Rhodopseudomonas boonkerdii: one gene and its partner. The protein of the gene in region 1 interacts with the protein of each later gene in a pairwise test. Links are inferred from orthologs where the notes say so. Each region holds a gene or a part of one and is shown on either strand. Other genes may lie near its edges. The genes, in order: E0H22_RS21325 and E0H22_RS01025.

Region 1 (15,550 bases):
ATGCGATCGAATTCGCCGAGGGCAATCCGCTCGCAGCCGATCTCTCGGGGGTCATCGCGGTCATGTGCGCGGGCGCGGGCGATCTCGGCCCGATGATGGCGCTGCGTGCGAAGGCGGTCGGGCTGCCCGTCAATGTGATGGATGACCTCGCCAATTCCACTTTCATCTTCCCGGCCATCGTCGATCGCGGCGATGTCGTCGTTGCTGTCGGCACCGGCGGCACGTCGCCGGTGGTGGCGCGGCGCGTGCGCGAAATGATCGAGAGCGTGCTGCCGGCGCGGATCGGCGATCTCGCAACATTCATCGGGCGCTGGCGCAAGACGATCAATGAGCGGATCACGGAGGCGCCGCTGCGCCGCCGGTTCTGGGAGCGCATCGTCGACGGCGAGATCGGCGCGAAAGTACTTGCCGGCCGCCGCCCCGATGCCGACCGGGCGCTGGGCGCGATCGATGATCTCCCGGCTTTTGCCGGTGCGTTGCATGAAGGGCGCGCAGAAGGTCATGTCACGCTGGTCGGTGCAGGCCCCGGCGATCCCGATCTGCTCACCGTCAAGGCGCTGCGCGCGCTGCAGGATGCCGATATCGTATTCTACGACGAGCTGGTGTCGCCGGAAATTCTTGACCGTATCCGCCGCGATGCCTCGCGCGTGCCGGTCGGTCGCCGCATCGGCAAGCCTGGCATCGGGCAGGATGCTACGAACCAGTTGCTCGTCGAGGCCGCGCGCGCCGGCCAGCGCGCCGTACGCCTCAAGGGCGGCGATCCCTTCATCTTCGGTCGCGGCGGCGAGGAGATCGAACATTTGCGCGAGGCCGGTGTGGCCTATTCCGTCATCCCCGGCATCACGGCGGGTCTTGGCGCCGCTGCGATGTTCGAAGCTCCGTTGACCTATCGAGGTGAGGCGTTGCGCATCACCTTCCTCACGGCGCATAAGGAACGAGATGCCGGTGCAGTCGATTGGTCCGTCCTTACGGACGCGAAAATGACCATCGTCGTCTATATGGGCATGACCGCCGCGCCTGCGATCCGTGAAGGTCTCATGGCGGCAGGCCGCTCGCCGCAAACGCCGGTCGGCGTGTTCGCGCGGGTGACCCGGCCCGACGCCCAGGCGGCGGTCGGTACGCTCGACGATCTTCCGGCACTGGTCGGGCAGATCGATAGCGGCCCGGCGATCCTCATCATCGGCGATGTCGTGGCGCATTCCGCGCCCTGGCGTGCCGCTCACGTCAAAAAGTTTGTCTCCAGCATTTTGGTAGCTGCCGAATGACCTCTCCACTGCAACAGAAAATCAAGATCACCGGCCCATCGGTGGTGACTGCCAATCGAACCTGGGATGGCGTTGTGATCTATCGCGACACCAGCAAAGGCTGGACGCCTGATCTTGCTCTGGCGGCCATCGTGCGCACCGCCGATGATGCACGTGCGTTGCTCGCCGAGTCCGCGGCCGATGATCTCGGTGCCATCGGCGCCTATATCGCCCCGGTGATCGTCAAGGCAGACGGCGCCGTCGAGCCCGGCAATCTGCGCGAGCGCATTCGCCGCAAGGGCGTCACCATCGATCTGCCGGTTCCGGCCTGAAGGTTTTCGACATGTATGCTTATGATGAAATCGATCGTACGCTCGTCAACGAGCGGGTCGCCGAATTCCGCGATCAGGTGAAGCGCCGTCTGTCCGGTGAACTGACCGAAGACGAATTCAAGATGCTGCGGTTGATGAACGGCGTGTATCTTCAGCTGCACGCCTATATGCTCCGCGTCGCCATTCCCTATGGCACGCTGTCGTCGCCGCAGATGCGCAAGCTTGCGCATGTGGCGCGGCGCTATGACCGCGGCTATGGTCACTTCACTACGCGGCAGAACATCCAGTTCAACTGGATCAAGCTCGCCGATCTGCCCGATGCGCTGGAAGAACTCGCGTCGGTCGGCATCCATGCGATGCAGACGTCGGGCAATTGTGTGCGCAACGTCACCACCGATCAATGGGCGGGTGTGGCGCCGGGCGAGGTCGAGGATCCCCGCATCTGGGCCGAGACGCTGCGGCAATACTCGACCATGCATCCGGAATTCACCTATCTTCCGCGCAAGTTCAAAATCGCCATCACAGCGGCGGATCATGATCGCGCAGCGATCAGGGTGCATGACATCGGCTTGCGTATCCATCGCAATGAGGCCGGCGAGACCGGGTTCGAAGTGCTGGTCGGTGGCGGACTCGGCCGTACGCCGTTCATCGGCAAGGTGATCAAGCCGTTCGTGGCAGGCCGCGACATCCTCAGCTATGTCGAGGCGATCCTGCGCGTCTACAATCAGTATGGCCGCCGCGACAATATCTACAAGGCGCGCATCAAGATCCTCGTGCATGAACTCGGCATCGAGAAGTTTTCTGCGGAGGTCGAAGAGGAATGGCAGGCGATGCGCCATAGCGCGCTGGAGCTCGACGACGAAGTGGTTGCCGATATCCGCTCGCGCTTCAGCTATCCGGATTACGAGAAACTCCCGGATGCGCCTGACGAATTGCTGGCGGCTTCAGCCGATCCGCATTTCGAGCGCTGGCTGAAGAACTCCGTCGCGCCGCACCAGCGGCCCGGCTATGCCATCGTCACGCTTTCCCTGAAGCCCGTGGGCGCCCCCCCTGGCGACGCCACCGCGGATCAGCTCGACGCCGTCGCCGATCTTGCGGAAAAATATTCCTTCGGCGAAATCCGCGTCGGCCATGAGCAGAACCTTGCGCTGCCGAATGTCGCCAAGCGCGATTTGCCGGCATTGTGGCGACAGCTCGACAAGCTCGGCCTGGCGACTCCGAATGTGAACCTGATCACCGATATCATCGCGTGTCCCGGCCTCGACTATTGCTCGCTTGCCAATGCGCGCGCGATCCCGATCGCGCAGGAACTCACGCGCCGTTTCGCCAATCACGACATTGCGGAAATGATCGGCCGGCTGCACATCAATATCTCCGGCTGCATCAATGCGTGCGGCCATCACCATGTCGGCCACATCGGCATTCTCGGCGTGGAGAAAAACAACGAGGAATTCTACCAGATCACCATCGGCGGCCGCGCGGATGAGGGGGCGGTGGTCGGCACGTTGATCGGACCGGCGGTGCCCTACGATGATGTGGCGAACGTCATCGAGGACATCGTCGAAGCCTATCTGGCGCTGCGAGCCCGGCCGGATGAATTGTTCTATCAGACCGTCGAACGTCTCGGCGTCGAGCCGTTCAAGGAGCGTGTTTATGCCACTCGTTAAGAAAGGCGCCATCGTTGCCGACAGCTTCGTCCACGTGGCCGATGACAGCGCGCTTCCGGTGGAGGGTGCAGCGCTGATTCCGGCGACGCGGTTTCTCGAAGATCCGGGCGGGCTGGCCGCGCGCAACGCGCCGACCGGCGTCATCTGGCCGAACAATCGCGATCTCGACGAACTCGTGCCTTACCTTGAGAAGCTTGCTGTCGTCGCGCTGGTGTTTCCAACCTTTCGCGATGGGCGTGCCTATAGCCAGGCACGGCTCCTGCGCGAGCGTTACGGCTACAAGGGCGAGTTGCGGGCCATCGGCCAGGTATTGCGCGACCAGTTCGTGCTGATGCTGCGTGCCGGCTTCGATGCGTTCGAAGTGAAGAAGGAGGCCGATGCTGAAGCCTTTGCAGCGACAGTGAAGCGTTACACGGTGTTCTATCAACCGACCGGCGATGGCCGCGTCACGGCGCTGCACCGGCGCATGCAGGCGCGTCACGCGGCGAATGTTCAGTAATCGTCATTGCAGGGAGACCTTGCGACGAAGCGATCCGGGTCTTCCGTCGAGCGACGTCCGGATTGCTTCGCCGCTCCGCTACTTGCAGTGACGGATCGGCAGATTGCCGCATTCTCGTGAGTGGCGGTTTTGTGGCAGATTGCCGTCGTCATCGGCGGATCATTGAAATCTGCTTTCGTTGACTTCGCGCTCCAACTTTTCGAACCTTGCTGCGTTGCCGGGGTGGTGCTGTTGCCATCCGGTCCATGGAGGTCTCGCATGATCCGTCGCTTCGCCATCGCCGCTGCATCGCTGCTATGGGCCAGCTCAGCTTTTGCCGCCGATGTCACGCTGCTGAACGTGTCCTACGATCCGACGCGCGAACTCTATGTCGATTTCAACAAGGCTTTTGCTGCGGTGTATCAGAAGGAAACCGGCAAGAGCATCGAGATCAAGCAATCGCATGGCGGCTCGGGCGCACAGGCCCGCTCGGTCATCGATGGCCTTCAGGCCGATGTCGTGACGCTGGCGCTTGCCTATGATATCGATGCGGTAGCCAACAAGGGGTTGACGGCGAAGGACTGGCAGAAGCGATTGCCGCAGAATGCCTCGCCCTATACCTCGACCATCGTGTTCCTGGTGCGCAAGGGCAACCCGAAGGCAATCAAGGACTGGGACGACCTGATCAAGAGCGGCGTCAGCGTCATCACGCCGAATCCCAAGACCTCGGGCGGTGCCCGCTGGAATTATCTCGGCGCTTGGGGGTATGCGCTGAAGAAATACGGTTCGCAGGACAAGGCGAGGGAATTCGTCGGCAATATCTTCAAGAATGTGCCCGTGCTCGACACTGGCGCGCGCGGCTCGACCATTACGTTCGTTCAGCGCGGCGTCGGTGACGTGCTGCTGGCCTGGGAGAACGAGGCCTATCTGGCGCTGGCCGAATTCGGCAAGGACAAGTTCGAAATCGTTACGCCGTCGATCTCGATTCTCGCCGAGCCGCCGGTCGCGGTGGTCGATACGGTGGTCGACAAGAAGGGAACCAAAGCGGCCGCCGAGGCCTATCTGAAATACTGGTACACGAAGGAAGGCCAGGAAATCGCCGGCCGCAATTTCTATCGCCCGCGCGACGCGGAAATTGCGAAGAAGTTCGAAGCAAATTTTGCTAAGGTAGATCTGTTCACCATCGATGATGTGTTCGGCGGCTGGACCAAGGCGCAAAGCGAGCACTTCGCCGAAGGCGGCGTGTTCGACAAGATCTACAAGAACTGATTGGCCGCGACGGGCACCCAGGCCGTCGACCGGCCTGGGTGCTTCGCATTTTCCAGAGGGCTTGCTGTGAGTGCGGTATCGAAACGAAGTGCCTTGCCGGGGTTTGGCCTGAGCATGGGGTTGACCCTGACGTGGCTTTCGCTGCTGATCCTGATTCCGCTGGCCGGTCTGTTCGTGAAGACGAGCGAGCTCGGCTTCTCGCAGTTCATTGACACCGTCACCAGTCGCCGCACCTTGCATGCGCTGCAGATTTCGTTCGGCCTCGCGTTCGCCGCTGCGTTGGTTAATCTTGTCGCCGGCCTCGTCGTCGTCTGGGCGCTGGTACGCTACCGTTTTCCGGGCCGCCGGATCTTCGATGCTATCGTCGATATCCCCTTTGCATTGCCAACGGCGGTGGCGGGCATCGCACTGACCACGCTGTTTGCACAGAATGGATGGCTCGGCGCGCCGTTGGCCTCGCTCGGCATCAAGGTGGCCTTTACGCCGATCGGCATCTTTCTCGCCATGGTGTTCATCGGCATTCCGTTCGTCGTGCGCACGGTGCAACCGGTGCTGATCGATCTCGATACAGAGATCGAGGAGGCGGCCGCCTGCCTGGGGGCAACGCGCTGGCAGACCGTGACGCGTGTCATCATCCCGAGTCTGACGCCGGCGATCTTGACCGGCTTTGCCCTCGCCTTCGCCCGTGCGGTCGGAGAATATGGCTCCGTCATCTTCATCGCAGGCAATCTGCCGAATGTCTCGGAAATCGCGCCGCTGCTGATCGTGATCCGGTTATCCGAATTCCGCTATGCCGACGCCACCGCGATCGCGGTCGTGATGCTGGTGGCGTCGTTTATCATCATTTTCCTGCTCAACCGGCTGCAGCGTTGGGCACAAACACGCGCGCTCGCAGCGAGTTGATCTGATATGACCGTAGCAACGATAGACACAGCCGAGATCGGAGAACGGCGCGTGAGCGCGGTTAAGAAAGATTTCCGAACCGAACCCTTGTGGGTTCGCAGCGTCGTCATCGGTTTTGCCGTGACGTTTCTCTCCGTCTTTGTCGTGCTGCCGCTGATACTGGTATTCTCGGAAGCGTTTTCGCGCGGCGCCAGCTTCTATTTCAGTGCGCTCGGTGAGGCCGAGGCGTGGTCGGCGATCAAGCTGACGCTATTCACTGCGCTGATTTCGGTCAGCCTAAATGTGGTCTTCGGGGTTACAGCAGCCTGGGCAGTTGCGAAATTCGAGTTCCGCGGCAAGACGCTGTTGGTCACCCTGATCGATCTACCGTTCTCGGTCAGTCCGGTTATTTCCGGCCTCGTCTTTGTGCTGCTGTTCGGTGCCCAGGGTTATTTCGGTCCGTGGTTGATCGCCCACGGCATCACGATCCTGTTTGCGCCGCCGGCCATTGTGCTGGCAACCACCTTCGTTACCTTCCCCTTCGTCGCCCGCGAACTCATCCCGTTGATGCAAGAGCAGGGCTCGCAGGAGGAGGAAGCCGCGATCTCGCTCGGCGCCAGCGGCTGGCGAACCTTCCTCATCGTGACGCTGCCCAACATCAAATGGGGATTGCTCTACGGCGTCCTGCTCTGCAATGCGCGGGCGATGGGCGAGTTCGGCGCGGTTTCTGTGGTTTCGGGCCATATCCGCGGCGAAACCAACACCATGCCGCTGCTGGTGGAAATCCTCTATAACGAGTATCAACTGGTGGCGTCATTCGCGATCGCGTCGCTGCTTGCCATGCTGGCGCTGGTGACGCTGGTCGCGAAGATCATTCTCGAAGGCCGGATCGAACAAGGACATTCGCACCGTGACGATTGAAGTACGGAATATCGTGAAGCAGTACGGTGCCTTCAAGGCGCTCGATAATGTCGATCTCAAGGTCGCGAAGGGTGAGCTGCTGGCTCTGCTCGGCCCGTCGGGTTCGGGCAAGACGACACTGCTGCGGATCATCGCAGGGCTCGATTGGCCTGATTCCGGCGAAGTGAAATTCGATGGCGAGAACGCTTTGGAGCGTGGCGCCGGCGAACGTCACGTGGGCTTCGTCTTCCAGCATTACGCGCTGTTCCGCCATATGAGCGTATTCGAGAATGTCGCCTTCGGCCTGCGCGTGCAGCCGCGCTCCATCCGCAAGACCGAGGCGCAGATCCGCGCGCGGGTGAAGGAACTGCTCGATCTCGTGCAACTCGACTGGCTCGCCGATCGCTATCCGAGCCAGCTCTCCGGCGGCCAGCGGCAGCGTATCGCGCTCGCCCGCGCGCTTGCCATCGAACCGCGTATCCTGCTGCTCGACGAGCCCTTCGGCGCGCTCGATGCGAAAGTGCGCAAGGAATTGCGGCAATGGCTGCGCACGCTGCACGAGGAGATTCACGTCACCTCGATCTTTGTCACGCATGACCAGGAAGAAGCGCTCGAGGTCGCCAACCGCATCGTCGTGATGGACAAAGGCAAGATCGAACAGATCGGCACGCCCGGCGATGTCTATGACAATCCGGCCTCGGCTTTCGTGCATAGCTTCATCGGCGAATCCATCGTGCTGCCGGTGGATGTGCAGGGCGGACAAGTAAAGCTTGGGGCGCGTGCGCTCAATATCGAAGCGGGCGGCGCTGCGGGGCCCTCACAGCTGTTCGTGCGCCGGCATGATATGGCCATTGGAGCTGTGGGGGAGGGCGCTCTCGAGGGCACGGTGCGCCGGGTCCGAACCTTCGGCCCGATCCAGCGCGCCGATATCGCGCTGGACGGCGGCGACACGCTGGTCGAAATCGATGCACCGCGCGATCGACCGCTCGCCACCGGCGATTCCGTCAGCCTGCAGCCTCGGCGCTACCGGATTTTCGCGGGGCAGTGAGAGAGCGGGGTCCGCTATGCACTCGGCCTGTCATCCTCCGCGAAAGCGAAGGATCCTGTAGACACCGGCCTTCGAGAAGCACACTGGCGCTGCCGTATACTGGGGCACCCGATCAAGTCGGGTGACGACATCAGGAGGATTAGCGCTCCGCAATTTCCTTTCCGTTCACCATTCGGCCACGGTTGGTGTGCAACAACGGCTCCTCGATTTTGGGGGATTGTCGATGAAGCGGGTGGCTCTGGCCAGTCTAGGAATGGCGTTGCTGGCGGGGTGCGGAACCGCAGTGGATCAGGTCCCTGATCAACCGACCATGTATCTCAGCATGGCGAATGGCGGCGCCAAGCTAGATCCGCAGGCGGCAGCACAGATGATCTCGCTCTACCGACAGAACAACGGCCTCGGGCCGGTGACGGTCGATCCAGGCCTGATGGCGCTGGCGGAGGATCAGTCCACCGCCATGGCCAAGAAGAACAAGCTCGATCATGATGTGAAGGCGCCGCTTGCGAAGCGCCTGAATTCCGGCGGCTATCCGGCCACGGTCGCGGTAGAGAACGTCTCCGCCGGTTATCACACCCTTGCGGAAGCCTTTTCGGGTTGGCGCGATTCGCCGCCGCACCGGGCCAATATGCTGAAATCCGGCGTCTCCAAGCTGGGAATCGCTGCGATTTATGCGCCGAACACCAAATACAAGGTGTTCTGGACCATGATCCTGGCCGAAACCGAAAAGCCGCGCTGAGCTGAAGGCTTTGTGATGCTGCCACCGCGGCCTCGGCAATTGACGCCGCGGGATCGCGGGGCCACGGTGCGGTTCCTCGAAGCGACCGTCGGTTCCCACCATGGACATGTCCGCTCCCATCCCAGATGCAGCCACTTCCAAACCGTCACAAGCCAAGCGTGTGCTGGTCCTGCAGGGTGGCGGCGCGCTCGGCTCCTATCAGGCTGGTGCCTACGAGACGCTCTGCCACCACGATTTCGAGCCGGCCTGGATTGCCGGCATTTCCATCGGGGCTATCAACGCCGCGATCATCGCCGGCAATGAGCGCGACAAGCGGATCGGCAAACTGCGCGAATTCTGGGAGATGGCGTCGTCGCCGGTGCCCTGGAGCCCGGTGATCCCGGACGAGCATACACGCTCGGCCTTTAACGAAGGCAGCGCCGCGATGATCGCGGCTTTCGGCGTGCCGGGCTTTTTTATGCCGCGGATTCCACCGGCTCCGTTCTGGCCGCCGGGCAGCCCGCAATCGCAAAGCTTTTACGACACCGCGCCGCTCAAGGCGACGCTGGAACGGCTGGTCGATTTTGATCGCATCAATGACTGCAAGACGCGTCTCAGCGTCGGTGCGGTCAGCGTCACCACCGGCAACTTCACCTATTTCGACAACGAGATCTTTCGCACGCTCGGCAAAAAGATCGGCCCCGAGCACATCATGGCCTCCGGCGCGCTTCCGCCGGGCTTCCCCTCCATCGAAATCGAGGGAGAGCATTTCTGGGACGGCGGCATCGCGTCCAACACCCCCCTCGACTTCGTGCTCGACGACGTCGCCAGCGACCTTCTGATCTTCCAGGTCGATCTGTTCAGCGCGCGGGGGCCGCTGCCGCAATCCATGTTCGAGGCGCAGGAGCGGGAGAAGGATATCCGCTATTCCAGCCGCACGCGCATGACCACCGACAAGAACAAGCGCATTCACAATATTCGGAAGGCGTTGCGCGATCTCATCGGCAAGCTGCCCGAGGACTTGAAGCAGGACCCCAATGTCGCGCTGTTGTCGGAAGCGGCGAAGGAAAACACCGTCACGGTGGTGCATCTGATCTATCGTAGCAAGACGCACGAGTCGTCGTCCAAGGACTACAATTTCTCGCGCCTCGGCATGACGGAACACTGGAAGGCCGGCAGCCGCGATGTGGAGCGCTCGATGCGCCACAAGGAATGGTTCGAGCGCCCACAGGCGGATCAGTCGATGGTCACCTACGATCTCTGCGCCGACGACAAACCATAATCGACCTCACCCAGCAGGAGACTTTGCATGACCAATCTCACGGGCAAGACCGCCGTTGTCACCGGCTCGACCAGCGGCATCGGCCTCGCTTATGCGCGCGCTTTCGCCAGCGCCGGTGCCAATATCGTCCTGAACGGCATGGGCGCCCCGGCCGATATCGAGAAGGAACGCGCGGCGATCGAGAGCGACTACAAGGTCAAGGCGATCCATTCGCCGGCCGATATGACCAAGCCGGTGGAGATCGCTGGGATGATCGAGCTCGGCGAGAAGACTTTTGGCGCGGTGGACATCCTCGTCAACAATGCCGGCATCCAGTTTGTTTCGCCGATCGAGGAATTCCCGATCGAGAAATGGGACGCCATCATTGCGATCAATCTGTCTTCCGCCTTCCATGGCATCCGCGCCGTGGTGCCGGGTATGAAGAAGCGCGGCTGGGGCCGCATCATCAATACGGCCTCGGCCCATTCGCTGGTCGCATCGCCCTTCAAGTCGGCCTATGTCTCGGCCAAGCACGGTATCGCCGGTCTCACCAAGACCGTGGCGCTGGAAGTCGCGACCCACAAGATCACCTGCAATTGCATCTCGCCCGGTTACGTCTGGACACCGCTGGTGGAAAAGCAGATCCCGGACACGATGAAGGCGCGTGGCTTGACCAAGGAACAGGTCATCAACGACGTGCTGTTGGAAGCGCAGCCGACGAAGGAATTCGTGACGTCGGAGCAGGTGGCGGCGCTGGCGCTGTTCCTATGCGGGGATGAAGCGGCGCAGATCACAGGTACGAACCTGTCCATCGACGGCGGCTGGACGGCGGCGTAAGCAGTGACGTGCAGGCCTTAACCTCTCCCCGTAGAGAACGGGGAGAGGTTAAGAAGAGCGCTTCCCGAATGCCAGCACATGCAGCCCCAGCCGCTGGCGCACGATCCAGAACAGCAGCACCGTCTCGAACGTCAGCGCGATCGATGTCGCCGCCGCTGCGCCATGGCCACCGAAATACGGGATCAGCAGCAGGCACAGTACCAAATTCATCACGAAGGCCGAGGCGTAAGCCATTGCGCAGGCATTCTGATGACCGAGCATGTTGAGCAATCGTTCCATCGGCCCGATGGCTGCGCGGACCACAAGTCCGATGGCGGCGATGAACATGATGTCATAACCGCCGGTGAATTGCGGGCCGAACAGCCACAGCAACGGCTTGCCGAATGCGAGCAAAACCAGCGTCGCGGCGAGCGACGGCCAGAATGTCCATTTGATGGAATGCATCACATAGGCGGCAAGCCGTTCCTTGTCCCCCGACGTGTGATACTCGGTGAAGCGATGCGCCGTGGTCGCCGACATCGCGTAATGAATGAACGACACCAGCGCGAGCGTTTTCACGACTGCGAAATAGACGCCGACTTCCTCGGAGGATACGAAGCGTTCGAGCACAAGCACGTCGGTGTAGGACAGCAGCAGATAGAAGCTCTCCACCAGCAGGATCGGCAGCGAAACCTTCAGCCAGCCGCGATAGTCGTGCGCCTTCGGTCCGGTCTCGACATGCGCACCAAGCCGGCGATTCAGCACGATCATCTGTCCGATCATCGCGAGCCACACGGCGGCGGCGCTCGCGCCCATCGCGACGACGGCGCCAAGCTGCAGGCCGAGCGCGAAGGCGCCGGCAGTGAAGCCGATGATGAGGCCCTGCCGCACGATGAATTGCGGCATCAGGCCGAGCCGCATCCAGTCATGCGAGCGGGCGATGCCGTCCTGGGTGTTGGCGACGACGAAAGCTGGCAGCGTCAGGCAGCCGAGATAGAGCGGCACGATGGTGTTGGCGTCGATCCAGGGCGACAGCAGTTTGACCAGACCGGCGAGCAGAAGTGCAATGACGCCGGACACGACGCCGGTCATCCAGCGGCTGCCGGACAAGAAGCCGCGCAGCAGCGCGTAATCACCGTTCAGGCGATATTCCGGAATGATCTTTTGCGCTGACGCCGCGATGCCGAAGTCGAGCATCGAGCCGAGCAGCAGAACCCAGGTCCAGACATAGACGTAGATGCCGTAGTCGCCCGAGCCCATCCAGCGCGCCAGCAATATCTGCGAGAAGTAAGCGAGGCCGGCGGAGATAACGCGAATCAGGAAGATCGTGCCGGCCAGCCGGCGCGTCAGCGAGGCTTCGCCGGAGCCCGAGAACAGGCCGCGGAGGCGGGCCTTGAGCCCGGCAGGCGGCGTCGGTTGGGCGGGATCGGTCTCCATCACGGCCACGACGGGCTCCTCGGCCGCAGAACAGCAAATGCGCGGCAGGAGCCCCGCATAACAAGGAGACGTTAATTTCGGGTGGCAGCCCGGCCCGCAGCTTGCTCGTCGGCCGTTCCGGCTGAGGCGATGCCGGCCATCAGGGAGCCGGTGGCACTGTCACATTGTACTCGTAGGATCGGTCGGTGCCGACCAGTGTCAGCTTCAGCGCTGCTCCGTCTGCCGTAGCTCCCGAAGGCAGGCCGTCGAGCTCGAAACTGAAGCGCTTCATGCCCGGTGCGCTGTGTTTGTCGAGCTTCGGGATCGGGAGCGCCCAATCAGGTGTCGGCCCTTCGACATAGAGCTGGACTGCCTTGCTGTCAGGGGCGGTCACATCGACCAATACATTTTTACCGTCACGTTTTACATCCCGCACGGTGAACGGATTATTGTCGCCGATATTCGCCGGTTTCGGGACGGTATCGAGAGCTGCCATCAATGCGCCGTCCTCGGTCGAAGCAACGCTGGTGAAGGCCAATTCGGCGTTCGCCTCCACCGGAATGCAGATCTTCTCGCATACCGCATAGGATATGGCCGCGCGCACGACCACCGGCTTGCCGGGATCCTTGGCCACTACGCGCATGGGCAGCAACACGTGTTTTTCGTAACCGAGCGATTCGCCGCCGGCGCCGTCGTCGAATTTCACCGGCGCGGGCCAGAGGATCGTGACGCTGTCGAGATTGTCGGATTTCGAGAAGTCGAAGCGCGGCGGCACGCCGGAATCGCCGGGGTTGCGCCAATAGGTGTGCCAGCCCGGCTGCAGCTGGATTGCGATTCCGCCAAGCATGACAGGGCCGGTCCGCGAGCCTGCCACAAGCCTGATTTGCGAATGACTGTCCGTCTGCCACGGCGACGCGTCTTCCGCATGTGCCGCAGAGGCCAGCAAGAGCCCGGCGGCGCAGGCAGCGACAATGTGATGCGGAACCGAAACGATCATCGAACGTCCTTACAGGGGTAGCCTGTCATAACTTCAAACCTAACTTAAGCTATTGAACTGCTTGTGATGCCGTTCTGTTGCGCGTTTCCCAAAGTGATTGATCCAAAGCGATTGACCCGAGGCCGATTGACACCGAATGGCCTCAAGATCAGGATAAACCGATAACATGAGAGCGCCTTGCTGATGGAACCCACTCGCAAGCGAAGCCGCAAGAGCCCCGCCAAGCCGCGTGCAGCCGGGTTCGGCGCTTCGGATGACGCCGGCAGATATCTCGATGGCCAGCTCCTGATCGCGATGCCGGTGATGGATGACGAGCGTTTCGCGCGCTCGGTGATCTATGTGTGTGCTCATTCTTCCGAAGGCGCCATGGGCATCATCGTCAATCGTCCGGCCGGAAGCATCGATTTTCCCGAACTGCTGGCGCAGCTCGACATCATCGACGATGCCGACAACATCAAACTTCCGGAAAGCGCCGAAAGCATGAAGGTGCTGAAGGGGGGGCCGGTGGAAACCGGCCGCGGCTTCGTCCTCCATTCCAGCGATTTCTTCATCCAGGATGCGACGCTCCCCATCGATGACGGCATCTGCCTGACGGCGACCGTGGACATCCTGCGGGCAATCGCCAATGGTGGCGGGCCCAAGCACGCCATTCTGGCGCTCGGCTATGCCGGCTGGGCGCCGGGCCAGCTTGAAAACGAGATCCAGTGCAACGGCTGGCTGCATTGCGCGGCCGACGACGATCTGATCTTCGGCGCCGATATCGACGAAAAATACATGCGCGCATTGCGGAAGATTGGCGTGGCGCCGGGAACATTGTCGGCCGAAGCCGGCCACGCCTGACGTCAGCGTGTGGCCGGGACCAACGGGCAGACGACAATCATCGTCATCAGTTGCGGGCCTTCGATCTCCACGCATGACCGCTTGTCATCGACCGTTAGCCCGTAGGTTGCGAGCGCCTCACTGCGTGGCGACCTCCCCTTGATATGCATCTGCCACACGCCGCCCGGCAGCGATTCCGTCATCGCGGCGCGCATGCGCCGGTCGAATTTGCCGCCGGGCAGGATTGGTAGTGCGATATCGGCCACCTGATAGAAGCGCGAGCCGGCGGGCAGGAACGGCGCCATGAAGGCGAGCGGTTTGTCGAGCAGCAGATAGGCCGCGGGCTGCGACAGCTCCGCCGGAATGGCCGGCCGATACGGCATCGACCAAGGACGTCGCCACCAGTCGGCGGGCTGCAGCCAGAGCGCTGCCGCCGCGGCGATGGCGACGCTCGCGAGCTGCGCGAATCGGCCGGCGGGTGACGTGCCCAGCGCATCCAGGCAGCGCAGCAATACGATCACGATGAGCGGCGCCGTGAGCAGTTCGAGCGCGACGATGTAGCGGTGGATCGCGAACAGGGCGAGCCACACCGCATAGGATACGATGAAGAAGATGGTCAGCTGCCACTCGCGCCGCGAGAACAATGGGCGCCTGGCCTTGATGCGCGCGGCGATCGCTATCGGGATCAGCAGTATCAGGATCGCGAAGCGCGCATCGCGGAAGGGAAATTCGGAGCTGCGATAGTCGCCCGCCAGCCAGTAGAACGGATAGGCCAGCGCATCGAGAATGCCGTGCGGGATGAACTGGCGATCGAGGATCGTCGTTGCCGGCATTTCCGGCGACGGGAACAGGCTATTGAGCAGCGGGAAGAACGGATTGCCGAATTCGCGCCACAGCATCAGCCCCCATGCACCGCCGCCAATCGTGCTGCCGATCGCCCCGCCGATGGCGAGATAGATCATCGCCAGGGTCGGACGCACCGTCGCCAGCGCCGCTGCGCCGAGGCCGAGCGCGAAGACGATATTGGTGAGCTTGAGGCCGAGTGCGAGGCCGACAAGAAGGCCGGCGCCGATATAGTGCCGTGGCTCGACATCGTCGCGCGCGAGCATCAGCAGCAGGCCTGCGATGATCGGAATTGAGGTGAGAATATCGGCGAAGCTGGTGCCGGTTTCCGAGAGCGTCATCGGGCCGCACGCCGCCAGTAGCAGGATCGCAGCGATCGCGAGCGTGCTCATGGCATTGCCGAGCAGGCGACGTGCCAGCCAGTAGATCAGTGCCAGATTGAGCCCGTGCACCGCGCCCATGATCATGCCGGCGGCGATCGGCGGCAATGTTTCGCGCAGATAGTACCAGGGAAAATAGATGTAGGAGTTGAAGTAGGTCTGGAAACCCGGGGGCACTACATCGTAGTCGTAGCGGCCGTTCAGCAGCGCCCAGACATTGTAGTGGTGATAGTTCTGCCAATCCCAGTTGACGTCCTCGCCGGCATAACCGGCATAGGCCGCGCCGAGCGCCATGCTGCCGGCGATGACGAGCGCCGGATGCAGCCGGGTCGTCTGCGACGACAGAGCGATGGGGCGTTGTTCATCGACGGCGATGGTTGTCACCAAATCCCCCCGCAGCCATGGGATGCGACGACAGGCTAACTACGCGCGGGTCATTAAGGATCTGCTAAGGGGGGACGGAGACCGCGATGGTGCGTTGAC
Region 2 (12,658 bases), 4.4 Mb from region 1 along the record:
TCGGCCGCGGAAAGTCGAAGCGCGTCGCATCGCCCTGCGCTGCCGCGCGTTCCACCTGCGGCCCGCCGGGATAGGGCAGTCCGAGCATCTTTGCGACCTTGTCGAAGGCCTCGCCCATGGCGTCGTCGACGGTGGTGCCGAGTCGGACATAGTCGCCGACGCCGAGCACCGCGACGATCTGGGTATGGCCGCCGGAGACGAGGAACAGGCAATATGGAAATTGCAGCGGCTCGGTCAGCCGCGGCGTCAGCGCATGGGCTTCGAGATGGTTCACCGCGATCAGCGGCGTGTCATGCACCATGGCGATGGCCTTCGCCGTGGTGAGGCCAACGATCACGCCGCCGATCAGGCCGGGCCCTGCCGCCGCCGCGACACCGGAGAGTTCGGCGTAGCCGACGCCGGCCTCGGTCATGGCGCGATCGATCAGCCCGTCGAGCAGGTCCACATGGGCGCGCGCGGCGATTTCCGGCACCACGCCGCCATAAGGCGCGTGGTCGCCAATCTGCGAATGCACGACATTGGAAAGAATGCGGCCGCTGCCGTCCGGCGCCCGTTCGATCACGGCGGCCGCGGTCTCATCGCAGGTCGTCTCGATCCCCAGCACCAGCATGGGTTGGTCGGCAGTCACGCTTGGTCCTTGCATTGTCAGCGAAATATCGGTTTCTGCTGGCTCCGGCCTAGCACTGCGGGGTCGGCAGGCGCAATCATTCCGAAACCACGTGCACGATCCCGAAAAGCGGGGCCGGTTTTCGGATCTGACCGTGCACCAATAAAGATCGTTTCCATGGCCATTCTCGTCACCCGCCCGCAGCCGGACAATGCCCGCACCGTCGCAGCCTTGCGCGCGCAGGGCTATGTCGGCCTCCCGGCGCCGATGCTCCGCTTCGAAAAAGTCTTGGTTTCGCTCGATGCGGACGCCGGTTTCGGCGCCGTGATCGTGACCTCGGCCAATGCCCTGCGCGGCCTTGCCGACCAGCCCGGCGCCCAAAGCCTGTTCCGCCTGCCCGTCTTTGCCGTCGGCGACCGCACCGCGCAGGCCGCGCTGGATGCCGGTTTCCGCGATGTCATCTCCGCCGGCGGCGACGCCCTTGACCTGTGCGCGCTGCTGACGGCGCGGGCGCAGGCGGTCAAACCGCTGCTCTATCTCGCCGGTGCCGATCTCTCCCGCGATCTCGCCGGCGAACTCGGCACACGCGGTTTCGAGGTCGTGACCCACACCACCTACCGCATGGCGCCGGTCACGGACCTGCCTGATGACGTGATCGCCGCCTTCGCCTCCGGCCGGATCGAGGCCGTCCTGCATTATTCCCGTCGCAGCGCCCGTGCTTTTTTCCAGGCCGTGGGCCTTGCCGGCGTCGAGATTTCCGCGCTGGCAATCCCGCATCTCTGCCTGTCCGACGCGGTGGCGAAAATCGCCCATGACACGGGTGCGACAAATGTCATGGCCGCCGCGGCGCCGAACGAAGATGCCCTATTCGCCACGCTCACGCGTGCCATCCCGCCAAATGCGCGCTAAAAACCGGTTCTTGGTCATTGTCCCGGGCGCGATGCAGCGCTCTTGCGCTGCTTCGCAGAACCGGGACCGTACCAGGCGCCGGAGTTTGTTGCGGTCCCGGCTCTGCGAAGCGGCACTTCGTGCCGCATCGCGTCCGGGACAGAAGGGGCGACAAACTTGCTCTAAAAACCGGCGTTAACAGAGAGGCCACCCAATCTCTGCTAAGGGGGCGGTGTGACTCACGAGGGACTGCATCATGGCCGATGACAATGAGACAGGATCGGTTCCAAATGCCGGCCGGCCCAGGCGCCAGCCGCCGACCCTCGAACTCGCCGCCACCAATGTGACGGAACGGCCCAAAGCGAGCGAAGAGCCCGCCGCGCCATCTTCGGACGCGCCGCGGCCGGACGCGTCCGATCACGATACGTCGCCTTCCGACATGCCGCCTTTCGCTGCCGAGCCCGCTGCAGATGAGGCTGTCTCGCCGCCGCGGAAAACATCGACTCTGGTGCTGCCCATTGCTGCAGGTGCCGTGGCCGGCGCGGTTGTCGCCGGTGCCGCATGGATTGCGCTCACCGGCATGACGCCGGCGGATCACTCCGCGCATGACGCACTGGCGGCGCGCGTCGCCGAGCTCGAAGCGCGCCCGCTGCCGAAGCCGGACACCAGCCTCGCCACCCGCATCGACGGGCTGGAAAAATCGATCGCCGCGTTGCGCAGCGATCTCGCTGCTGCCAGGACGCAAGCGGATCGTGCCAGTGCCGAGATCAACACGCTCAAATCCGCCCCGCGCCCCGCAGCCGCCGTTGTCGATCTCGCACCGATCACCGAGCGCCTGAACGCCATCGAGCGCACCGCCGGCGATCTGAAATCCTCTGCCGAACAGCAGAGTGCAAAGCCCGTCGATGACACCGCATTGCGCCGGACCGTCGCCGCGTCGTTGCTCGATGCGTCCGTGCGGCAGGGCGAGCCCTATGCCGCCGCCCTCGCCGCGGTGAAACCCCTCGCGGCCGATTCGGCTGTGCTCAAGCCGCTCGATGCCTTCGCCGCGTCCGGCGTGCCCGGAGACGCTGCGCTGAGCCGCGAATTGCTCGCGCTGCTGCCGAAACTCGCACCGGCGCAAAGCGAAACGGCGGCGTCGAACACCGGCCTCCTCGATCGCCTGCAGGCCGGCGCCGCAAAGCTCGTGCGCATCGAGCGCACCGATACGGTCGGCGGCGGCAATCACGGGGCCGTCGCGCGCGTCACTGCCGCGGCCCGCAGCAACGATGTCGCCGCCGCGAGGCGCGAACTGCTCACCCTCACGCCTTCGGATCGCACGGCTGTGCAGCCGTGGCTTGATAGGCTCGCCGCGCGCGATGCGGCGCTGGCAGCCTCCCGCCAATTCGCAGCCGACGCGATGGCGGCGCTCTCCAAACCGGCGCCGTGAGTCCCCGATGATCCGTATCGTTGCCTTCCTCATCCTGATCGCGCTGCTGGCTTTCGGCGCCGCATGGGTGGCCGACCAGACCGGCGATGTCGTGCTCTCCTGGGGCGGCTGGACGCTGTCGACGTCGCTGCCGGTCTTTGTGCTGGTGCTCGGCCTGGTGATCGTCGCCGGCATGCTGGTGGTGTGGCTGATCTTCAGCCTTTGGCGGGCGCCTGCGCGCTATCGCCGTCATCGCCGCAACAAGCGTCAGGCGCGCGGGCGTCATGCCGTGACGCAAGGCCTGCTCGCCATCGGTCAGGGCGATAGCGCCGTCGCCAGGCGCCATGCCGGCGTCGCCCGGCGTCTGTCCTCGGATGATCCCCTCGCGCTGCTGCTGCATGCGCAATCCGCCCAGCTCGACGGCGATCGCGCCGGTGCACATCGGGCGTTTCAGGCGATGGCGGAGCGGCAGGACACCCGCCTGCTCGGCCTGCGCGGTCTCTTTATCGAGGCCCAGCGCAGCGACGATCCGCACAGCGCCGTGGCTCTGGCGGAGGAAGCCCTGAAGCTCGCGCCGAATTCGACATGGGCCGCGCAGGCGGTGCTCGGCTTCCGCTGCGCCCAGTCCGACTGGACCGGGGCGTTGAGAATTCTCGATGACAATCTGTCCTCCGGCCTGATCGATCGCGCCGCCTATCGGCGCCAGCGTGGCGTACTGCTCACGGCCCGTGCGCTCGATGCCGAGACGAAAGACCGTGACCTCTCCCGTGACAGCGCCATGGAAGCCGTCCGCCTCGCGCCGACGCTGATTCCGGCCGCCGTGCTCGCCGCTCGGTTTCAGAGCGAGGCGCATCAGATCCGCCGCGCCATGAAAATCATCGAAACGGCATGGCTGGCGCAGCCGCACCCCGATCTCGCCGACGCCTATGCCCACGTGAAACTCGGCGATTCCGCGCGTCAGCGCCTCGTTCGCGTCGAGACGCTGGCGTCGAAGGTGCCCGGCCATGTGGAAGGCGCCCTCGCCATCGCCCGCGCGGCCATCGATGCCTCCGAATTCACTCGGGCCCGCGATGCGCTGGCGCCGTTCATCGCGGAGCCGACCCAGCGCGTCGCCATGCTGATGGCCGAGCTGGAGCGTACCGAACATGGCGACAGCGGCCGTGCCCGCGCCTGGACCCTGCGCGCCGTCCGCGCTCGTCACGATCCGGTCTGGACGGCGGACGGCTATGTCTCGGAGCGCTGGCGCCCGGTGTCTCCGGTCACCGGCCGCATCGATGCCTTCCAGTGGCAGGAACCGCTGGCCGCCTTGCCGTCCGGCGAGGCCGATCCGCTGGCCTCCCTGGAAGCCGAAATCCTGCGCGAAACCGTCCTGGCGCCGCCGATGCCGCGCCCGGCGGTTCAGCCATTGGCCGAGCCCGGCCTGGCCACGCCCATCGCCGAAAAGCCGCCCGAGCCCATCCTGACGCCCGCTACGCCGGCCGCGCCCGATCCGGAACCGATCGCGGAAACCCCGCCCGCCGATGTCCCGCCGTCGCCCAAGCCCGAACCTGCCCCGGTTCCGCTGTTTCGCGAGCGTGCCGACATCGCCAAGGGTGCCAAGCCGATAGTGCCGATTCCCGCCGTGATTCCCATCACGCGCGCGCCGGACGATCCCGGGGTCGACGAGGAAGACCCCTATCGTGACGAATTCGCGGAGTTGAACGGCGGCCAGCAGCAGGGCGGCTGGCGCGGCTTCATGCGCCGCTGGGGCGGCTGAGACCGAATGAGGCAGTGCTCGGCCTGCATGGTTCGAGACGCCCGCTGCGCGGGCCCCTCACCACGGGGGGTCTTCTACGGCGCCATACTCCTTCCCTCATCCTGAGGAGCCCGTGTAGCGGGCGTCTCGAAGGATGGCCGCAAGCGCCAGTCTCACCTTGCAAAACCGGGGTGCGGGCGATATCAGAGGCCCCAGCGCGACCGGCTTCCCAGCCGAATCGCGATCTTGGTCCGCCGCAATAGCTCAGTTGGTAGAGCACGTCATTCGTAATGACGGGGTCACAGGTTCGAGTCCTGTTTGCGGCACCAGTTTTCCGGCGCTTGCTGATGCTGCTTCTCGCACCCCAAGCTTTGACCTTCCGGACTCGACCTCCTATTTTGAGTCGATAGTTCCGTATCTTGACCCCCGAGCCTTCCATGACCGCCTCGCTGAAAGCCATCGACGGATCGGCCGATTTGCCGGTTCTGATGAACGACCTCGCTGCCCGCGCCCGCGCGGCGGCACGGGTGCTTGCGGTGGCGCCGACCGCGCAGAAGAACCGGGCGCTGGCGGCCATGGAAGCGGCGATCCGCGCGGGGTCGGCGGCGATTTTGGCGGCCAATGCCGAGGATGTGGCCGAAGTCCGCGCCAATGGCGCGACGTCGGCCTTCATCGACCGGCTGACCTTGACCGACGCGCGCGTGCAGGGGATGGCCGATGGCATCCGTGTCATCCACGACATCGCCGATCCCGTCGGGCGCGTGAGCGAGCGCTGGCAGCGGCCGAACGGCATGTTCATCGAGCGCGTGCGCGTGCCGCTGGGCGTCGTCGGCGTGATTTTCGAGAGCCGGCCGAATGTCGCGGCGGATGCCGGGGTGCTGTGTCTGAAGTCGGGCAATGCGGTGATTTTGCGCGGCGGCTCCGACAGTTTCCGCTCCTGCCGCGCCATCCATGAATGCCTCGTGCAGGGCCTGCGCGAAGCCGGATTGCCGGAGGCCGCAATCTCGCTGGTGCCGACGCGGGATCGCGCCGCGGTGGGGCTGATGCTCACCGGCCTGAACGGCGGCCTCGATGTGATCGTGCCGCGCGGCGGCAAGAGCCTGGTCGCCCGTGTCGAGGCGGAAGCGCGGGTGCCGGTGTTCGCGCATCTCGAAGGCGTCAATCACGTCTATGTGGATCGTGCCGCCAAGCTCGATATGGCGAAGTCGATCGTGCTGAACGCCAAGATGCGCCGGCCGGGCGTCTGCGGCGCCGCCGAGACGCTGCTGGTGGACAAGGCTGTGGCCGGTACGCATCTGAAGCCGCTGGTGGAGATGCTGCTGGCCGCCGGCTGCGAGGTGCGCGGCGATGATGCCGTACAGCAGGCGGATGCGCGCGTGAAACCTGCGACCGCCGAGGATTGGGATACCGAATACGAGGACGCGATCATTGCGGCGCGCGTGGTCGATGGTCTCGACGATGCGCTGGGGCACATCCACGCGCATTCCTCGCATCATACCGATGCCGTGGTGACCGAGGACGATGCGGTGGCGGCCCGCTTCCTCAATGAGGTCGATTCCGCCATCGTGCTGCACAATGCCTCGACCCAATTCGCCGATGGCGGCGAGTTCGGCTTCGGCGCCGAAATCGGCATCGCCACCGGCAAATTCCACGCCCGCGGCCCCGTCGGCGCCGAACAGCTGACCAGCTTCAAATATCGCGTCCACGGCACCGGGCAGACGCGGCCGTGATGGATTGCCTGCGGGCGCCACGATCACCGGTCTTCATGCACGGCCTGCCGCCGCTCAGCGAGGGTTTGCGAATCGGGTTGCTGGGGGGGTCGTTCAATCCGCCCCATGCGGCCCATCGCGCCGCGACGCTGTTCTCCATGAAGCGGCTGCAGCTGGATGTTGTCTGGTGGCTGGTGTCCCCAGGTAATCCATTGAAATATAACGGTAATCTTCATGCTCTCAGAGAGCGTGCCGAAGCGGCTGCCAGGGTTGCCGATCATCCGCGGATCATCGTCAGTTGTCTCGAAAGCGTCATTGGTACACGCTATACCGTCGATACCGTCACCTATCTGCGCCGGCGATGCTCGCAAGCTCGTTTCGTCTGGATCATGGGAGCCGACAATCTCGCCCAGTTTCACCGCTGGGGGCGATGGCAGCAGATTGCGGACAGCATTCCGATCGCCGTTATCGACCGCGCCTCGCCCAGTCCGGCGTCGCAAGGTTGCCGCGCTTTGGCCGCACAGGCGCCGCAAGCTCTGGCGCGCTTTCGGGTCAAAGAGGGCGATTCCGGCTCTCTGGCGGAGCGCAATCCGCCCGCCTGGACGTTCCTGTCCGGCCTGAAACTGACCATGTCCTCCACGCGCCTGCGGAACCCGGACGGCAGCTGGAAAAGCTGAGTCCCCCTGCAACCGCGAGGCGTGCTAGTATGTTTGCGTGCTGGACGTGTGAGTCCGGCGAACACATATGCGTATTGGATCAACCGGGCGCCGGATCTGGCGATCCCTCATAGTGAAAGGAACGGTCACCTGGCCACCTCATTGCCCAAGACGGGCGCTTCCAAAAAGACTCCGTCCAAGAATGTTCAGTCAGCGGCCGTCGCTTCGTCCGAAAAGAAGGTTTCGGTGAAGTCCGTTTCCGCCAAGAAGGCTCCGGTTGAAAAGACTGCGGCCGACAAGGTCGTGAAGAAGGCGCCAGCCAGGAAAGCTGCTGCGCCGAAAAAGGCCGCCGCTCCCAAAGCCGCCAAATCGACCGCGACCAAAGCCATGATCGCCAAGAAGGACGCGCCGAAGAAGGCTGCAGCCGCCGAGGTGGTGCGTGACAGCGCGACCGAAACGCTCAATCTGGTGATGGCGCGGCTCGAGGACATGAAAGCGGAAGAGACCGTCACCATCGACCTGCGCGGCAAGTCGGCATTTTCCGATTTCCTGGTCGTGACCACCGGCCGCTCGAACCGCCATGTCAGTTCGATCGCCGAGAACGTCGCCAAGGGCCTGAAGGAAGCCGGGCAGAAGAAACTGCACATCGAAGGCATGACCAATGCCGATTGGGTGCTGATCGATACCGGCGAAGTGATCCTGCATGTGTTCAGGCCGGAAGTCCGTGAGTTCTACAATATCGAACGGCTGTGGGCGCAGAACACGCAGGACGAACAGCGGGTGAGTTTGAAGGCCGTCTAACTCCGCCCTTATGGTGAGGAACGCGCTGCTGGCGCGCGTCTCGAACCATGAGGTCGCGTGGCTTTGAGCTGGCGGACATCCTTCGAGACGCGCGCAAAAGCGCGCTCCTCAGGATGAGGGCTGGCGTTAGGTCATACCCATGCATCTCCTCGTCATTGCCATCGGCAAACTCAAGCAAGGTCCTGAGCGCGAGCTTGCCGAGCGTTATCGCGAACGATTCGACGATATCGGCCGCAAGCTCGGCTTTCGCAGTCTCACGGTCCACGAAATTCCGGAAAGCCGGGCGCGCGATACGGCGACCCGGATGGCCGAGGAGGGTACAGCCATTGCGGCCCTGATTCCCGATAAATCCATCCTCGTTACCATGGACGAACGCGGTTCGAGCATTGATAGCGCCAGTTTCGCGCGCCATCTTGGCAAGGCACGGGACGAATCGGTGTCACATTATGTTTTTGTCATCGGCGGCGCGGACGGACTTTCGCCTGAATTGCGGCGCAAAGCCAAATTCACCATGGCCTTCGGCTCGGCGACATGGCCGCACCAGATGGTTCGCGTCATGCTCCTGGAACAGGTTTATCGGGCTGCCACGATTCTCGCTGGCCACCCTTATCATCGCGTGTAAAGGCGCTTTCGAAACTTTGATGCTGTCGCTGCGGCCTCCTCACCGTGATATCGGACGACGTGCTGCGTCGTTTCCGGTCATGTTGCTGTCGGCTGGACTAGCGGGCGGCGGTATCGAATCCGCCGGAGCGCAAACGACGCCAGCTCCGCAACAGCAGGAAGCCGCCGCACCGGCGACCGATCTGATCCGTCAGCGCGAGCAGGAACTCGAAGCGGCGCGAGAGCAGCAGAAGAAGGCCGCGGAGTTGCAGGCCAAGCTGAAGGCCGACATTGCCGCCATCGGTCAGGATCGCGGCAAGCTCAATCAGCAGCTGATTGATGTCGCCGCACGCGTGCGCGGCGTCGAAGCCAAGATCGACGATGCCGAAGCGAGGCTGCGTCCGCTGGATAGTCGTGAGCGCGAGATACGAGCCTCGCTGGATTCGCGGCGTGGCGAGATCGCGGAAGTTCTGGCGGCGCTCCAGCGCGCCGGTCGTCGCGCTCCGCCGGCGTTGCTCGTGCGGCCCGAAGACGCCCTGCAGTCGCTGCGGACGGCGATGCTGCTCGGCTCCGTGGTGCCGGATATGCGCGCACGTGCGGAGAAGCTCGTCGCCGACCTTGGCGAGCTGGTGAATCTGCGCAAGGCGATTTCGGCCGAGCGCGATCAGCTCGCCGCCGATCGCGACAAACTCAAGGAAGAACAAGCCCGTCTCGCCTCCTTCACCGGCGAACGCCAGCGCCAGCTCGCTGCGGTCGAGAAGGACATGGATGCGGAAAACGCCCGGGCGGTGACCTTGGCCCGCCAGGTCGACAGCCTGCAGGGGCTCGTCGCCAAGATGGAGCAGGAATCCAAGGCGGCGGCGAAGGCCGCGCAAGCAGCGAGCTTGCAGGGCGTGCCCGCCGATCTCGCCAACGGCAAGCCGAATGTCGATGCCCTGAAGAACTCCGGCCGTATGGCGCCGGCCATCGCCTTCGCTTCGGCCAAGGGTATGCTGGCAATGCCGGTGAACGGAATCCGCTTACGGAACTACGGCACCCAGGACGGTGTCGGTGGTGTCGAAAAGGGCATCTCGGTAGCGGCGCGGGCAGGCGCGCAGGTCACAACTCCGTGTGACGGTTGGGTCGTCTATTCAGGACCGTTCCGCAGCTATGGACAACTCTTGATCCTCAATGCCGGGGGCGGATATCATGTTCTGATCGCCGGGATGGAGCGAATTTCGGTGAACATTGGTCAGTTCGTGCTCGCCGGGGAGCCGATCGCCGTCATGGGGTCGACGTCTCGGGTAGCCTCCGTGCTCGCAGGCCCGGTACCGACAGCCAATGCCAGCCAGCCTGTTCTGTATATCGAGTTCCGTAAGGACGGCACTCCAATTGACCCCGGCCCCTGGTGGGCCGCTAACGAAGGCGAAAAGGTTCGCGGATGATGCGCAAGACTTCGATTATTCTGCTGAGTGCAGCCACGGGCGCCGCCTTGACGCTATTTGTGACTCAGCCACGCGCGGTATTCATGGGCACCAGTGCGCGCGCCGCTACCTCCGACACCTATCGCCAGCTCAATTTGTTCGGTGATGTGTTCGAGCGCGTCCGCAGCGACTATGTCGAGAAGCCGGACGACAGCAAGTTGGTCGAGTCCGCGATCTCCGGCATGCTCACCGGTCTCGATCCGCATTCCAGTTACATGGATGCGAAAAGCTTCCGCGACATGCAGGTGCAGACCCGTGGTGAGTTCGGCGGTCTCGGCATCGAAGTCACGATGGAGGACGGCCTGATCAAGGTGGTGTCGCCGATCGACGATACCCCTGCCTCGAAGGCCGGCATCATGGCCAACGACATCATCACCAATCTCGACGATGAAGCCGTGCAGGGTCTCACCCTGAACCAGGCGGTCGAGAAGATGCGCGGCCCGGTGAATACCAAGATCAAACTCAAGATTATCCGCAAGGGCCAGGACAATCCGATCGATGTCACGCTGGTGCGTGACAATATTCGGGTCCGTTCTGTGCGCGCTCGGGTCGAGAGCGACGACATCGCCTATATCCGCATCACCACCTTCAATGAGCAGACCACCGAAGGTCTGAAGCGCGAGATCGCGGCGCAGACCGCTGCAATCGGTGCCGACAAGGTGAAGGGCTACATCATCGATCTCCGCAACAATCCGGGCGGCCTGCTGGAAGAAGCGGTCACTGTCTCGGATGCGTTCCTCGATCGCGGTGAAATCGTCTCGACCCGTGGCCGCAATGCCGAGGAAACCCAGCGCCGCACCGCGCATAACGGTGACCTGACCAAGGGCAAGCCGGTGGTGGTGCTGATCAATGGCGGTTCGGCTTCTGCGTCGGAAATCGTCGCCGGCGCGCTGCAGGATCACAAGCGTGCGACCATTCTCGGCACGCGTTCGTTCGGCAAGGGCTCGGTGCAGACCATCATCCCGCTCGGTTCAGGCAATGGCGCGCTGCGCCTCACCACGGCGCGCTATTACACGCCGTCGGGCAAGTCGATCCAGGCGAAGGGTATCGTGCCGGATATCGAGATCGTGCAGGACGTGCCGGATGAGCTGAAGTCGCGCACCGATACTAAGGGTGAAGCCTCACTTCGCGGCCATCTGAAGAACGATGGCGACGAAAAGACCGGTTCGCAGTCCTACGTGCCGCCGGATGCTAAGAACGACAAGGCACTGAAGGCCGCGGCGGATCTGCTCCACGGGATCAAGGTGACGTCGAATGCCACCGTGACCCAGCCGGAGGTGAAGGCTGCGCAGGACACCAGCAAGCCGGCCGACAAGCCGTCGAACGACAACAAGCCCGCCGGCGACAAGCCGGCTGCGAAGCCGAACTGATCGGTTGAGTTTGAAGGAATGAGAAAAGGGCGGCCGTTCGGGCCGCCCTTTTTTATTGGTGCGCTTGGAAAACATAGCCTGACAACTCAGTTCCTCCCGCCTGAACGCAGTTGCGTTCAGGCTGAGGTGAGGAGGCCTGGCGGCGTAATTGCGCCGCTGATAGCGCCGTCTCGAACCATGAGCTGGCTGGGCTCCTCAGTCTGCGGCCATCCTTCGAGACGCCGCTGCGCGGCTCCTCTGAGGAGCAGAGTTTGTTTGCGCTATTTGAATGCAACGGATTTCCCGATTTGCTCGATGGCCGGGCGGAGCTCCGCGCTGCGATCGGCGGCGAAATATGAGATCATCCGTACAAAACGCCCGCTCGGTCCGGTCGCGAAATACTGCACGAAGCGCTTGTCGCCGTCGGTCGTGCCTTCCAGCAGCACGGCGTCGCTGACGCCGCCGAATGATACGCGCTTCTCGCTGTCGATGGTCGACTTGTCCAAATTCCTGGTTTGGCGCAGCAGGGTCCTGGCAATCACGGTGGGGTCTTCGCTGAGCACCGGTGAGTTGCCGATCTGTGCGGAAACGATCAGCAATGGCTGCTCACCTTTCGGATCGACGTCCTTGTCGCCGACGGTCATGGCCACGGTGCTGCCAGCCATCACATCGAGTACGCGGAACGGTGCCGACGGCGTCACCGTGAAAGGCAGGCTGGCCAGTTTGTCGGCAACCGAAGGCGCATCCCCGAGCGATACCGTCTTCAGCATCGCCTTGACCGTGGCATCGTCGAGCTTTGCAGCCGGCATGGCCTGGATCGTGATCATCACGGTGCGGCTGCCTCGTGCCAATGCCACCCATTTGGCGAGCTTGGTATCTGCGACCGTTTGCGTACCGCTGGCGAGGAAGGCTTCGCCCGACGCCGTCGGTACCTTGTCCAGTGTCGCAACGTCGATGCCCTTCTGTTTGAAGCCTGCTCGCACGGTGTGGAGGTTGCCGAACAGGTTGGAGAGTTGCGGCCAGGCCTCCGGCGGCAGTTCGGCGATCAGGATGCTGGATTTGGTCTTGCGATCGGCGAAGCCCGAAAAGTCCTTGGCAGGCTCGAAGCCTGTCGGCGGAGTCATGGTCACCGTGGTGCCATCCACGCGCTGCGGCGCCTGGGCTATGGCGCCGGTTGGCACCAGCCCGCAAGCGACGAGGCATGAAAAAATGACAAGGGTTCGGCGGATGGCATTCGCGCGCATCATCTGTCCTTCGTTTCAAACATCGATGCGCGGTTGTCGCATCGGCGCACGATGCGGTTCGACGTCTGGTGTTCAGCGCGAAGCTCGGCCCTCATGGTGAGGAGGCGCGCAGCGCCGTCTCGAACCATGAGCTCGCCCGGCTCAGAGTGTGCGGCCATCCTTCGAGACGCCGCTGCGCGGCTCCTCAGGATGAGGGAG

What was found.
Region 2: the proteins of E0H22_RS21325 (region 1) and E0H22_RS01025 interact in binary tests that used the Escherichia coli proteins (3 or more experiments, as listed by UniProt). The link is inferred for Rhodopseudomonas boonkerdii from one-to-one orthologs.

Annotation. Positions count from the first base shown.
Region 1 is NZ_CP036537.1:4,638,753-4,654,302, reverse strand. Bases 5,822-8,801 are described here. They hold E0H22_RS21325 (sulfate/molybdate ABC transporter ATP-binding protein), read left to right. Parts: upstream 5,822-6,782; coding sequence 6,783-7,820; downstream 7,821-8,801. Other genes in these bases: E0H22_RS21315 (DUF3734 domain-containing protein), read left to right, coding at 8,663-8,801; E0H22_RS21320 (CAP domain-containing protein), read left to right, coding at 8,044-8,556; cysW (sulfate ABC transporter permease subunit CysW), read left to right, coding at 5,900-6,793; cysT (sulfate ABC transporter permease subunit CysT), read left to right, coding at 5,822-5,893. In the rest of the region: siroheme synthase CysG, read left to right, coding at 1-1,265; E0H22_RS21355 (DUF2849 domain-containing protein), read left to right, coding at 1,262-1,576; E0H22_RS21350 (nitrite/sulfite reductase), read left to right, coding at 1,588-3,243; E0H22_RS21345 (DUF934 domain-containing protein), read left to right, coding at 3,230-3,742; E0H22_RS21340 (sulfate ABC transporter substrate-binding protein), read left to right, coding at 4,001-4,990; more of cysT, read left to right, coding at 5,105-5,821; more of E0H22_RS21315, read left to right, coding at 8,802-9,817; E0H22_RS21310 (3-hydroxybutyrate dehydrogenase), read left to right, coding at 9,845-10,633; E0H22_RS21305 (flippase), read right to left, coding at 10,682-12,058; E0H22_RS21300 (protein-disulfide reductase DsbD domain-containing protein), read right to left, coding at 12,189-13,025; E0H22_RS21295 (YqgE/AlgH family protein), read left to right, coding at 13,209-13,865; E0H22_RS21290 (glycosyltransferase 87 family protein), read right to left, coding at 13,868-15,451. UniProt on the Escherichia coli protein: Part of the ABC transporter complex CysAWTP involved in sulfate/thiosulfate import. Responsible for energy coupling to the transport system.
Region 2 is NZ_CP036537.1:218,523-231,180, reverse strand. What follows is about bases 4,435-7,221. They hold E0H22_RS01025 (glutamate-5-semialdehyde dehydrogenase), read left to right. Parts: upstream 4,435-5,075; coding sequence 5,076-6,368; downstream 6,369-7,221. Other genes in these bases: E0H22_RS01020 (nicotinate-nucleotide adenylyltransferase), read left to right, coding at 6,434-7,024; E0H22_RS01035 (heme biosynthesis protein HemY), read left to right, coding at 4,435-4,659. In the rest of the region: tRNA (adenosine(37)-N6)-threonylcarbamoyltransferase complex transferase subunit TsaD, read right to left, coding at 1-610; E0H22_RS01045 (uroporphyrinogen-III synthase), read left to right, coding at 785-1,516; E0H22_RS01040 (COG4223 family protein), read left to right, coding at 1,752-2,924; more of E0H22_RS01035, read left to right, coding at 2,932-4,434; rsfS (ribosome silencing factor), read left to right, coding at 7,391-7,804; 23S rRNA (pseudouridine(1915)-N(3))-methyltransferase RlmH, read left to right, coding at 7,944-8,426; E0H22_RS01005 (murein hydrolase activator EnvC family protein), read left to right, coding at 8,446-9,828; E0H22_RS01000 (S41 family peptidase), read left to right, coding at 9,825-11,237; E0H22_RS00995 (hypothetical protein), read right to left, coding at 11,498-12,463. UniProt on the Escherichia coli protein: Catalyzes the NADPH-dependent reduction of L-glutamate 5-phosphate into L-glutamate 5-semialdehyde and phosphate. The product spontaneously undergoes cyclization to form 1-pyrroline-5-carboxylate.